3 regions of the Variovorax sp. MPBD4-3 genome follow, and region 3 is predicted to be linked to each of the others. Evidence: predicted binding sites of a transcription regulator. Region 3 holds the regulator's gene; each other region holds the start of a gene.

Region 1 (3,836 bases), on a different contig from region 3:
GCTCGCTCCCAGGCTTCGCGCATGAAAAGGGGCATCAGTTCTGGATCTTCTCGAGGCAGTAGCCCAGCCCGCGCACCGTGGCGATGCGCACCGGGCCCTTCTCGATCTTCTTGCGCAGCCGGTGGATGTACACCTCGATCGCGTTGAGGCTCACCTCCTCGCCCCATTCGCAGAGGCGGTCGACCAGCTGGTCCTTGCTCACCAGCCGGCCGGCGCGCTGCAGCAGCACTTCGAGCAGGCCGAGTTCGCGCGCCGACAGCTCGATCATCTTGCCGTCGATGGTGGCCACGCGGCCGGCCTGGTCGTACACCAGCGGGCCGTGGCGGATCGCGTTGCTGGTGGTGCCCATGCCGCGGCGCGTGAGGGCGCGCACGCGGGCCTCGAGTTCCTGCAGGCTGAAGGGCTTGGCCATGTAGTCGTCGGCGCCGTTGTCCAGGCCCTTGACGCGCTCTTCCACGCTGTCGGCCGCTGTCAGCACCAGCACCGGCAGCTGCGAACCGCGCGCGCGCAGGCGCTTGAGGATCTCGATGCCGTGCAGGCTGGGCAGCCCGAGGTCGAGGATCAGCAGGTCGAATTCGTCATGGGTCATGAGCGCGGTGTCAGCCTGCGAGCCGTTGGCCACGTGGTCGACCGCCGCGCCCGAGGTGCGCAGGCTGCGCAGCAGGGCATCGGCCAGCACCTGGTCGTCTTCGGCAATCAGAATCCGCATATGCGCCACCTCCGGCCTGTTTGGGTGTCGGGCGCCCGGCGGCGCCGTCGACGTTTGTCTCTGCCTCGAAGTCTAGCCCGCTGTATAGGCTTCCAGTCCGATGGTTACCACGGTGGCGATGTCGTCGCCCACGCTGCTGCGGAACTCGCGCTCGGCCTGCGTCACCGCGCCGTGGAAGGCGTCGAGCCAGGCCAGCCCGTCGGCCGTGAACAGCACCCGCCGGGCCCGCGCGTCGAGCGGATCGGGGCCGCGCGTGACCAGGCCCCAGGCCTCGCATTGGTCCACCAGGGCGCCCATCGCCTGCTTGGTCATGCCGGCGCGCTCGGCCAGCTCGGTGAGGCGCGAGCCCTCGCGCGCCAGGTGCCGGGTGATGTGGATGTGCGCCGCGCTCACCTGCGCACGCGCCGCGAGGTTCGACAACGCCAGCGGCACGTCGACGTCGTGCGCCATCAGCTCCAGCACGCGCTCGTCGAAACGGCGCATGGCGTGGCCCAGCAGGCGGCCCAGGTGGGTCTGCCGCCAGGCGTCGGGATCGGTCGGAAAGGCGGTTTCGCTCATGCGCCAAATGGTAAAGCAAACTGACCAAAAAACAGGTTTACGCAGCGGCATCAGCCCCTACACTACTGTTCAAGCATCCAGCCTGTGGTTAAAATCAGATGGGTGAAACCAGACACAAACCGTTGATATTCAAGGAGTTTCCACATGGACGCAGTCGTCAAGGGCGCAAGCATCTCGGTCGCCAACAGTGAAAAAGCCAAGGCGCTGCAAGCCGCGCTGGCCCAGATCGAAAAGCAGTTCGGCAAGGGCACGATCATGCGGCTCGGCGAAGGCGAGGCGCTGGAAGACATCCAGGTGGTCTCCACCGGTTCGCTGGGCCTGGACATCGCGCTGGGCGTCGGCGGCCTGCCGCGCGGCCGCGTCATCGAAATCTACGGCCCTGAATCCTCGGGCAAGACCACGCTCACGCTGCAGGTCATCGCCGCCATGCAGAAGCAGGCCGGCACCTGCGCCTTCGTCGACGCAGAACACGCCCTCGACGTGCAATACGCCCAGAAGCTCGGCGTCAACCTGTCCGACCTGCTGATCAGCCAGCCCGACACCGGCGAGCAGGCCCTCGAAATCGTCGATTCGCTGGTGCGCTCGGGCGCGGTGGACCTGATCGTGGTCGACTCGGTCGCCGCGCTCACGCCCAAGGCCGAAATCGAAGGCGAAATGGGCGACTCGCTGCCCGGCCTGCAGGCCCGCCTGATGAGCCAGGCGCTGCGCAAGCTCACCGCCACCATCAAGAAGACCAACTGCATGGTCATCTTCATCAACCAGATCCGCATGAAGATCGGCGTGATGTTCGGTTCGCCCGAAACCACCACCGGCGGCAACGCGCTGAAGTTCTACGCCTCGGTGCGCCTGGATATCCGCCGCATCGGCACCATCAAGAAGGGCGACGAGGCCATCGGCAACGAAACCAAGGTGAAGGTGGTGAAGAACAAGGTCTCGCCTCCGTTCAAGACGGCGGAGTTCGACATCCTGTTTGGCGAAGGCATCAGCCGCGAAGGCGAGATCATCGACATGGGCGTGACCGCCAAGATCGTCGACAAGTCGGGCGCCTGGTACGCCTACAACGGCGAGAAGATCGGCCAGGGCCGCGACAACGCCCGCGAGTTCCTGCGCGAGAACCCCGAGCTGTCGCGCGAGATCGAGAACAAGGTGCGCGAGTCGCTGGGCATTCCGCTGCTGGCCGCCGATGCCGGCTCCACGCCCGAGAAGCCGCAGAAGGCCGCCAAGGCCGAGAAGGCGGACAAGGGCGAGTAACAAGCCCCCAGCGCGGTCCCCTGCCGGGCCGCGCGAGCGGTTCGCGCATGGCATTCGACGCCCCGTCCCTCAAAGGCCGCGCACTGCGCCTGCTGAGCCAGCGCGAGCATTCGCGCCTGGAGCTGGAGCGCAAGCTCGCCAAGCATGAGGAAGAGCCCGGCACGCTGGCCAAGGCGCTCGACGAACTGGCCGCCAAGGACTTCATCAGCGAGCCGCGCGTGGTGGCCTCGGTGCTCAACCAGCGCGCGGCCCGCTCCGGCGCGCTGCGGGTGAAGCAGGAACTGCAGGCCAAGGGCATCGCGCCCGAGGCCATCGCCGAAGCGGTGGCCAGCCTGCAGGAAACCGAGGTGGAGCGCGCCACCGCCCTCTGGCGCCGCCGCTTCGACGCCGCGCCCGCCGACGCGAAGGAACGGGCCAAGCAGATGCGATTCCTGATGGCGCGCGGTTTCTCGGGCGCCGTCGTGGCCAAGGTACTCAGGAGCGACTTCGATGAAATCGACGACGAATGAAGGCAGTGCTGCCGTCCAGTCCCGCGTCATTACGCAGCGCGTGGCCTGCGAATGGCGCCGCGCCTATGTGCTGGCTGCCGATCCGAAGCGCCTGCCCGACTGGGCCAGCGGCCTTGCGAAGAGCGCGCTGGTGCCGCACGGCGACCACTGGATCGTGCGCACGCCCGAGAGCGGCGACGCCCGCATGCGCTTCGCGCCGCGCAACGACTTCGGCGTGCTCGACCATTGGGTCACGCCCGAAGGCGTGCCCGAGGTCTACCTGCCGTTCCGCGTGATCGGCGTCGGGCCCGACGCCTGCGAGCTGCAGTTCACGCTGCTGCGGCAGCCGCACATGGACGATGCGGCCTTCGAGCGCGACGCCGGCTGGATCGCGCGCGACCTGCAGTCGCTGCGCAGCCTGATCGAAGCCGACTGACCGGCCGGCTCAGCCGCGCAGCACCAGCGGCGTGAACTTGCGCCGCGCCTTCAGCTGGTCGGCGTCCCACTCGATGCCCAGCCCGGGCGTTTCCGGCGCCACCGCATGCCCGTCCTCGATGCGCAGGCGGCTTGTCGTCAGGTCGTCGAGCTGCGGGATGTATTCGACCCAGCGCGCATTCGGCACGGCGGCGCACAGGCTCACATGCAGCTCCATCAGGAAGTGCGGGCACATCGCGATGTTGTGCGCCTCCGCGAGGTGCGCGATCTTCAGCCACGGCGTGATGCCGCCCACCCGCGCCACGTCGGCCTGAACGATGGAGCAGGCGCCCTGCTGGATGTATTCCGCGAACTGCGACGGGTGGTACATCGATTCGCCCACCGCGATCGGCACC
Region 2 (3,836 bases), on a different contig from region 3:
TGTAGTCGGCCTGCACGTGGGCCATGCGGTCGGCCACGCCTGCCGCCGCATCGAGCCTGGCGGCGATGCTGTTCTGCACGGCCACGTTGGTCACGGTCACTGCGTACAGCGACGGGTTGTCGCCCACCAGCGTGCGCGCGGTGGCGCCGGCGCCGCAGCCCATGTCGATCACGCAGCGGCGGGGCGCGGCGCCGGGCTGCGCATCGGCAAGCCGCAGCGCGCGGCCGACCACGCGGTTCATCTCGACCAGCATGCCTTCGCGCCTGAACGGGTTCAGCCCGGCGCGCCAGAAACCGAAGTGCATGTTGTAGCTGGGGCTCCAGGCGCTGTAGTCGAACGCGACTTCGGTGAAGTAGACCTGGGTGTCTTCGGCGGTGATGGAGGTGCCGGCGGATGCCTGTGCGGGCGCTTCGAGCGGCAGGCGGAAGTCGGGCTGGAAAACTGTGGGCATGGCTGTTCCCTCGGGTGGTGTTTTTTCTTCAGAGGCGGCAGTTGCCGTCGTTGCAGGAAGGCGCGACGCGTCCCGCCAGCCGTGTCGCCAGCCAGCGCGGAATGCGGTAGCGGTTGCGCGCCAGCAGGGCATAGGCGCGGTCGGCCAGCGGCGCGACCAGCGGCAGGTCGAGCAGGCCGCCGCCGCTGGGCAGGCCCACCGCCGCGCGGCTCGCGCGGATGGCCGGCACGCCGACCAGCACCCGGCCCGTGGCATCCACCGCGTGGATCGCGGCCATGAGCGCGTCGCGCGGCGCCGGCCCGTCGCTGAACGAGGCCGGCGAGCAATCGACGAACCGCAGCCGGCCCGCGGTGTCGCGCGCCCCCAGGTTGCCCATTTCGGCCGAGCAGATGGCGCAGCTGGCGTCGAAGTACAGGGTCAGCGGATAGGCGGGAAGGGCGTCGCGGCTCATGGCATCCTTTGTTCTCGATATTTCTGTCAAAACAGAAATACATAGGCAAAAAAAGAGAAGGGTTCAGATCATCGGCAGGCTGGCGTGGTGTGCGTCGGGGTCTTCGTCCTTGCCGCCCTTGTCGCCGCGCACGAACTTCTGCACGCTGGCGCCCAGCGTCAGCACCTTGTCGAGCGTGCCGGGCGACAGCCGCAGCATTTCGTCGGCCCAGGTGGCGAGCTTGTTCATGAGGTCCATGGTGGAGCGGATGCGGTCCTGCGCATCGGGCGGTTCCTTCTGGAAATCGGGGCTCGAGACCAGTTCGCGCAGCACGCGGATGGTCGGGTCGAACTCGCGTTCCTTGCGCTCGCGCACCACGGTGCGGAACAGCTCCCACACGTCGACGCTGGTCTCGAAATAGTCGCGCCGGTCGCCCAGCGTGTGGGTGATGCGCACGAGGTTCCAGGCCTGCAGTTCCTTCAGGCTGTTGCTGACGTTGGAGCGCGCGACGCCCAGGGTTTCGGACAGCTCCTCGGCATGCATCGGCTTGCCGTGGGCGAAGAGCAGCGCGTGGATTTGAGAGACGGTGCGGTTGACGCCCCACATGGACCCCATTTCGCCCCAGTGGAGGACGAACTTGCGTTGAATGTCTGTGAGTTCCATGGCTCGGAGTTTAGGATTTACGAAATTTCTGTCAAGAGAGAAATGTAAAAAGCGGGCGGCCGCAAGGAAACAGTGAAATACTGTACAAATCCACAGTAACGAGGTTTCGCCATGCCCGCAGCCCACATCCCCATCCACGCCATCAAGGGCCGCGGCGCGGCCACGCAGCTTGCGCATCGTTTCTCCAAGGACGAGCGCAATGCCTTCGACGACGGCTGGGGCACGCTCGAAGACGGCGTGGCCGAGGCGCAGGAGCTGCAGCCCATCGCCACCGAGGTGCGCTTCGAAGACGTCAAGTCGGCGCTCAACGAGAACGACTCGCCCGACATCTACTTCGACCGCTCGCTCAACCCCTACCGCGGCTGCGAGCACGGATGCATCTATTGCTTCGCCCGGCCCACGCACAGCTACCTCAACCTGTCGCCCGGCCTCGACTTCGAGACCAAGCTGATCGCCAAGCGAAACATCGCCGACATGCTGCGCACCGAGCTCGGGCGCAAGAGCTACCGGCCCAGCTACATCGCCATCGGCACCGCCACCGACTGCTACCAGCCCATCGAGCGCGACTTGAGGCTCACCCGCTCGGTCATCGAACTGCTGCAGGAAGCGCGGCATCCGTTCGCGCTGGTCACCAAGTCGAGCGCCATCGAGCGCGACCTCGACGTGATCGCGCCCATGGCGGCCGACCGTCTTGCGGCCGTGTACGTGACCGTGACCACGCTCGACGGCGAACTCGCCCGCAAGCTGGAGCCGCGCGCCGCGGCGCCGCACCGCCGGCTGCGCACCATCCGCACGCTGACCGAGGCGGGCGTGCCGGTTGGCGTGAGCGTGGCGCCGCAGATTCCCTTCGTGACCGAAGACATGGAACAGGTGCTCGAGGCCGCATGGGAAGCCGGCGCGCGCAGCGCCTTCTACACCGTGGTGAGGCTGCCGTGGGAGGTGGCGCCGCTCTTCAAGGAATGGCTGGCGCTGCACTATCCGCAGCGCGCCGACCGCATCATGGCGCGCATCCACGAGATGCGCGGCGGCAAGGACTACGACGCCGACTTCGCCACGCGAATGAAGGGCTCGGGCCTGTGGGCCGACCTGATCCACCAGCGCTTCGAGAAGGCGACCAACCGACTGGGCTACAACCGCGAGCGCATTCCGCTGGACATCACGGCGTTCCGGCCGCCTGGCGCCGCGGGGCAGGGCAGCCTGTTCTGAACGTCCGCGTGCCGGCTTCGCGAATCTTCTACACGTAGCCCAGCGGCAGCGCCGTGGTCTGCTTCAGTTCCTGCATGGCGAAGCTGGAGCTGACGTCGTGCAGGTTCGTGCCCGAGATCAGTCGCTTGTAGACGGCGTCGTAGGCGGCGATGTCCGGCACCACCACGCGCAGCAGGTAGTCCACGTCGCCGCTCATCCGGTAGAACTCGACCACTTCCGGAATGGCATGGACCGTGGCGGTGAAGCGGTCGAACCACTCCTGCGAGTGCGTGCTGGTCCGCACCGACACGAAGACCGTCACCGCCACGTTGACCTTGCGCGGGTCGAGCAGGGCCACCGAGCGCGTGATGACGCCCGCCTCCTTGAGCCGCTGGATGCGCCTCCAGCATGGCGTGGCAGACAGGCCCACCTGCTCGGCGATCTGCGCCACCTGCAGCTCGGCGTCTTGCTGCAGGAGATCAAGAATCTTGATATCTATGGAATCCAGTTTCATCAAATATCCTTGATTGAGCATTGGATTCCGATCTTATCGGCATAGGCAGCATAAAACGCAAGCCGCTGCTCCGCCCCGGGCGGCAGACTCTTCCGGGTGCGCGGCGCTGTCGCCCGCCTCGCCCGCCAAGCCTGCAAACGCTTGCATCTCTTCTCCCGGAATCACCTGAATGGACATCTACCTCGACGCCAACGCCACCACGCCCGTTCTGCCTCGCGCCCGGGCCGCGGCACTCGCAGCCATGGCCGACGACTTCGGCAACCCCAGCAGCGTCCACAGCACCGGGCTGAAGGCGCGCGCGCTGATGGATTCGGTGCGCTCCCGCGCGCGGCGGCTGCTTGGTGCGCCCACGGGCGACCTGCTGTTTCTCAGCGGCGCCACCGAAGGCATCCAGACGGCGGTGCTGTCGGCGCTGAGCGCGCTGCGCGGCCGCGAGGACGTCGACTGCGTGCTGTACGGCGCGACGGAGCACAAGGCGGTGCCGGAAGCGATCAGCCACTGGAACAAATTGCTGGGCCTGAACCTGCGCGTGCTGCCCATCCCGGTCGGCCGAGACGGCCGCCATGACCTGCATTGGCTGCGCGCGCATGCCG
Region 3 (3,836 bases):
GACAAGGAAGAAACCGTGCGCAAGCGGCTCGACGTGTACAGCCAGCAGACGCGTCCGCTGGTCGACTACTACTCGGCCTGGGCCAAGACCGACCCGGCCGCCGCGCCGAAGTACCGCGCCATCAAGGGCGTGGGCACGGTCGATGAGATCACCCAGCGCGCACTCGCAGCGCTGAGCAGCTGATTGCCGGTCGCCCTCCGTCAGGGCGGCCACCACCTCACCCGAGCAAATCGAGCATCAGCGCGATGCGCGCCTTCACCGGCGTGAGCGTGCCCGCGTCCCGCAGGCGGTCATCGGCTGTCGGCAGGATGCGCCCGTTCATGCAGCGCGTCGCGCGAACCACCGCCACGCCCGCCTCCAGCGCCTTCAGCGCAGCCGCTTCGAGTGCGTGATGCAGCGTGCCGTTGCCGGTGGCGGCCAGCACCAGTCCACGGACCGGTTCGGCGCTGCCGGGCTGCAGCAGCGCCTCGACGACCGCACCGCTCGCGCCGGCATGGCTCATGACGATTTCCACACGAGGCCACTGGACGGCGGCCGCCTCGAAGATCTTCGAAGCCGGCAGCGCCCCGCCCTCGGGCCACGCCCTCACGCGGCGCACTTCACCTTCTTCCACATAGCCCACCACGCCTGCATCGCCTGATGCGAAGGCATCAAGCCTGTAGGTGTGAACTTTCTGCACGTCGGCGCCACTGTGCATCGCGCCGGCGCACACCACGGTCACCCCCTTCGCACCCGCTGCCAGAGCCACGCCGATGGCATCGCGCACGTTCTGCGGACCATCGGGCGACAGCGCGCTCGCCGGGCGCATGGCGCAGGTCAGCACCACAGGCTTCGCGCACGCCAGTACGGAATGCAGGAAGAAGGCCGTCTCCTCCAGCGTGTCGGTGCCGTGCGTGATCACCACGCCCGCCACGTCGGGCTCGGCCAGCCAGTGCGCGCAGCGCTGCGCGAGCTTTTGCCATGTCTCGAGGGACATGTCCTTGCTGTCCAGTTGCGCGACCTGCTCCGCCACCAGCGTCACGCCCTGGGGCGCCTCGATGCCGCCCAGAAGGTCCGCCACGCCCACCTGCCCCGCCGTGTAGCCGATGTTGTCGCCGCTGCTGGCGGCCTTGCCGGCGATGGTGCCGCCGGTACCCAGCACGACCACGCGGCGCAGTTCAGGCGAAGGGAAATCAGGCATGGCTTGTCAACTCTTTAAAACTGGTTAAAAATACAGGTACTGGATATCTAGCCAGTGCCGCAAGGAACCACATATGCAGTTCGCCGTGAAGCTTACAGCCCGCCAGCAGCAGATCCTGGACTTGATCCAGAGCGCCATCGCCCGAACCGGCGCGCCACCCACGCGCGCCGAAATCGCCAATGAACTCGGGTTCAAGTCGGCCAACGCGGCCGAAGAGCACCTGCAGGCACTGGCCCGCAAGGGTGTCATCGAACTCGTCAGCGGCACCTCGCGAGGCATCCGCCTCAAGGGCGACGCCCTGCGCTCGCTGAACGAAACGCGCCACCGCGAAGGCGGGCAGTTCTCGCTCTCGCTGCCCGGCATGGCGCAACTGGCACTGCCGCTCATCGGCCGCGTCGCCGCGGGCTCGCCCATCCTGGCGCAAGAGCACGTCGACCAGACCTACTACGTCGAGAACACACTGTTCCAGCGCCAGCCCGACTACCTGCTCAAGGTGCGCGGCATGTCCATGCGCGACGCCGGCATCATGGACGGCGACCTGCTCGCCGTGCAGGCCACCAAGGAAGCGCGCAACGGCCAGATCGTGGTGGCGCGCCTGGGCGACGAGGTCACCGTCAAGCGCCTGAAACGCAACAAGCAGGTCATCGAGCTGCACGCCGAGAACCCCGACTACCCGACCATCATCGTCCAGCCCGGCGAGCCCTTCGAGATCGAAGGCCTCGCCGTGGGCCTCATCCGCAACACCATGCTGATGTAGGCCTGCTGGCGGCAGCACTCACCCGGCCGCGACAGGTGGCGGGCGTATGGCGCGAAGTCGCCATCACCCTGTCGCGGCCGATTCAAGAAATCCTGCCTGTGTTCAACCTCATACTTTTTTGGAGTTCACATGGGAATCGCCCTCCTCGCCATCGCTGATTTCTGGATGCCGCTGCAATCGCTCGCCAACCGTTTGATTCCGGCACGCCGCCCCCATCGCCACACCCCGCTCGACCACAGCGAGAGTTCCGCCGGCCTGCGCTATGTCGCGGTGCGTCCGTCTTGCGGCGCGACGCCACCGGCGGCCGCAGCCACCGCGCCGGCGCGCCCGTTGCGCGTGGTGCGTGTGGTCGACGGAAAGGGCCAGCAGCGCAGCAACCGTGTCGTGATCTCCGGCCGCATGGACGACGTGTGCGCGGAGCTCGACCGTCTGGCGGCCCTCGAAGCGGCCGAAGCCATGGTCACCGCGCCCCGCTCCACACGCCTGCACTGAGGCGCGGCCCCCTGGGAGAGCCCGTCGGCAGTGGGTATCCAAACGTTCGGGGGTGCGACATCCCAATGCTGCGAGGCACAATGGCACGCCATGAATATTGTGATCCTCGACGACTATCAGGACGCCGTGCGCAAATTGCGCTGCGCCGCCAAGCTGGACGCGTACGCAGCCAAGGTCTACACCAACACGGTCAAGGGCATCGGGCAACTCTCGGTTCGCCTCAAGGACGCCGACGTGATCGTGCTGATTCGCGAGCGCACACAGATCTCCCGGCAGCTCATCGAGAAGCTGCCCAAGCTCAAGCTCATTTCGCAAACGGGTCGCGTCGCGGGCCACATCGACGTGGCGGCCTGCACCGAGCGCGGCATCGCCGTGGCGGAAGGCTCCGGCTCCCCCCAGGCACCTGCCGAGCTCACCTGGGCGCTCATCATGGCCGCCATGCGCCGGCTGCCGCAATACATCAGCAACCTCAAGCACGGGGCGTGGCAGCAATCGGGCCTCAAGTCGGCCTCGATGCCGCCCAACTTCGGGCTGGGCTCGGTGCTCAAGGGCAAGACGCTCTGCATCTGGGGCTACGGCCGCATCGGCCAGCTGGTCGCGCGCTACGGGCAGGCCTTCGGCATGCAGGTCGTGATCTGGGGGCGTGAAGCCAGCTGCGCCAAGGCCCGCTCCGACGGCTTCCAGGTGGCGCAGAACCGCCAGGAGTTCTTCGCAGCCGCCGACGTGCTGTCGGTCCACCTGCGGCTCAACGACGAAACCAACGGTCTCATCACGCTCGAGGATCTCTCGCGCATGAAGCCGACGGCGCTGTTCGTCAACACCTCGCGTGCCGAGCTGGTCGAGGCCGACGCGCTGCTCGCGGCGCTCAACCGTGGCCGCCCCGGGCTGGCCGCCATCGACGTGTTCGAGAGCGAGCCGCCGCTGCAGGGCCACGCACTGCTGCGGCTGGAGAACTGCATCTGCACACCGCACATCGGCTACGTCGAGCAGGAGAGCTACGAGAGCTACTTCGGCCAGGCCTTCGACAACGTCGTGAGCTACATCAACGGCAATCCCACGAACATCGTGAATCCCGGCGCGCTGCAGGTTCGCCGGTGAGCCGGCCCGCGCCCAAGGGTGCGCTCTGGGCGCTGCTGGTCGGCAACTTCGTGATCGGCACGGGCGTGATGGTCGTGCCCGGCACGCTCAATGAAATCAGCGCTTCGCTGGCCATTTCGGTCGCCACCGCGGGCCAGTTGATCACCGCCGCGGCGGCGGTGATGTGCATCGGCGCGCCGCTGCTGGCCGCCGCCGTCGCGGGGTGGGACCGCCGCCAGCTGCTCGCGCTCACCCTGCTCTGGTATGCGGCGGGCCACGCTCTCGCGGCGCTCATGCCGAGCTTCGGCGCGCTGCTGCCGGTACGCATGC

What was found. Region 3 encodes LexA, which represses DNA repair genes until DNA is damaged. Its sites were predicted from a motif close to ACTGTATNNNNATACAGT; they were not measured.
Region 1: a site for LexA is predicted at 1,332-1,349, ahead of recA (recombinase RecA). Genes of this name have one in related genera too.
Region 2: a site for LexA is predicted at 1,624-1,641, ahead of AC1RVW_RS07245 (PA0069 family radical SAM protein). Genes of this name have one in related genera too.

Annotation. Positions count from the first base shown of each region.
Region 1 covers NZ_JBXASW010000018.1:54,732-58,567, forward strand. Annotated here, with positions in the region: gene AC1RVW_RS13665 (response regulator transcription factor) at 35-709, opposite strand; gene AC1RVW_RS13670 (MarR family winged helix-turn-helix transcriptional regulator) at 782-1,267, opposite strand; gene recA (recombinase RecA) at 1,412-2,518, shown strand; gene recX (recombination regulator RecX) at 2,566-3,027, shown strand; gene AC1RVW_RS13685 (SRPBCC family protein) at 3,008-3,442, shown strand; gene AC1RVW_RS13690 (mandelate racemase/muconate lactonizing enzyme family protein) at 3,452-3,836, opposite strand, start outside.
Region 2 covers NZ_JBXASW010000008.1:118,291-122,126, reverse strand. Annotated here, with positions in the region: gene AC1RVW_RS07260 (SAM-dependent methyltransferase) at 1-451, opposite strand, end outside; gene AC1RVW_RS07255 (thiol-disulfide oxidoreductase DCC family protein) at 480-902, opposite strand; gene AC1RVW_RS07250 (GbsR/MarR family transcriptional regulator) at 966-1,544, opposite strand; gene AC1RVW_RS07245 (PA0069 family radical SAM protein) at 1,656-2,750, shown strand; gene AC1RVW_RS07240 (Lrp/AsnC family transcriptional regulator) at 2,779-3,243, opposite strand; gene AC1RVW_RS07235 (aminotransferase class V-fold PLP-dependent enzyme) at 3,413-3,836, shown strand, end outside.
Region 3 covers NZ_JBXASW010000010.1:20,143-23,978, forward strand. Annotated here, with positions in the region: gene adk (adenylate kinase) at 1-183, shown strand, start outside; gene AC1RVW_RS08355 (asparaginase) at 218-1,180, opposite strand; gene lexA (transcriptional repressor LexA) at 1,254-1,937, shown strand; gene AC1RVW_RS08365 (hypothetical protein) at 2,067-2,429, shown strand; gene AC1RVW_RS08370 (D-2-hydroxyacid dehydrogenase family protein) at 2,520-3,527, shown strand; gene AC1RVW_RS08375 (MFS transporter) at 3,524-3,836, shown strand, end outside.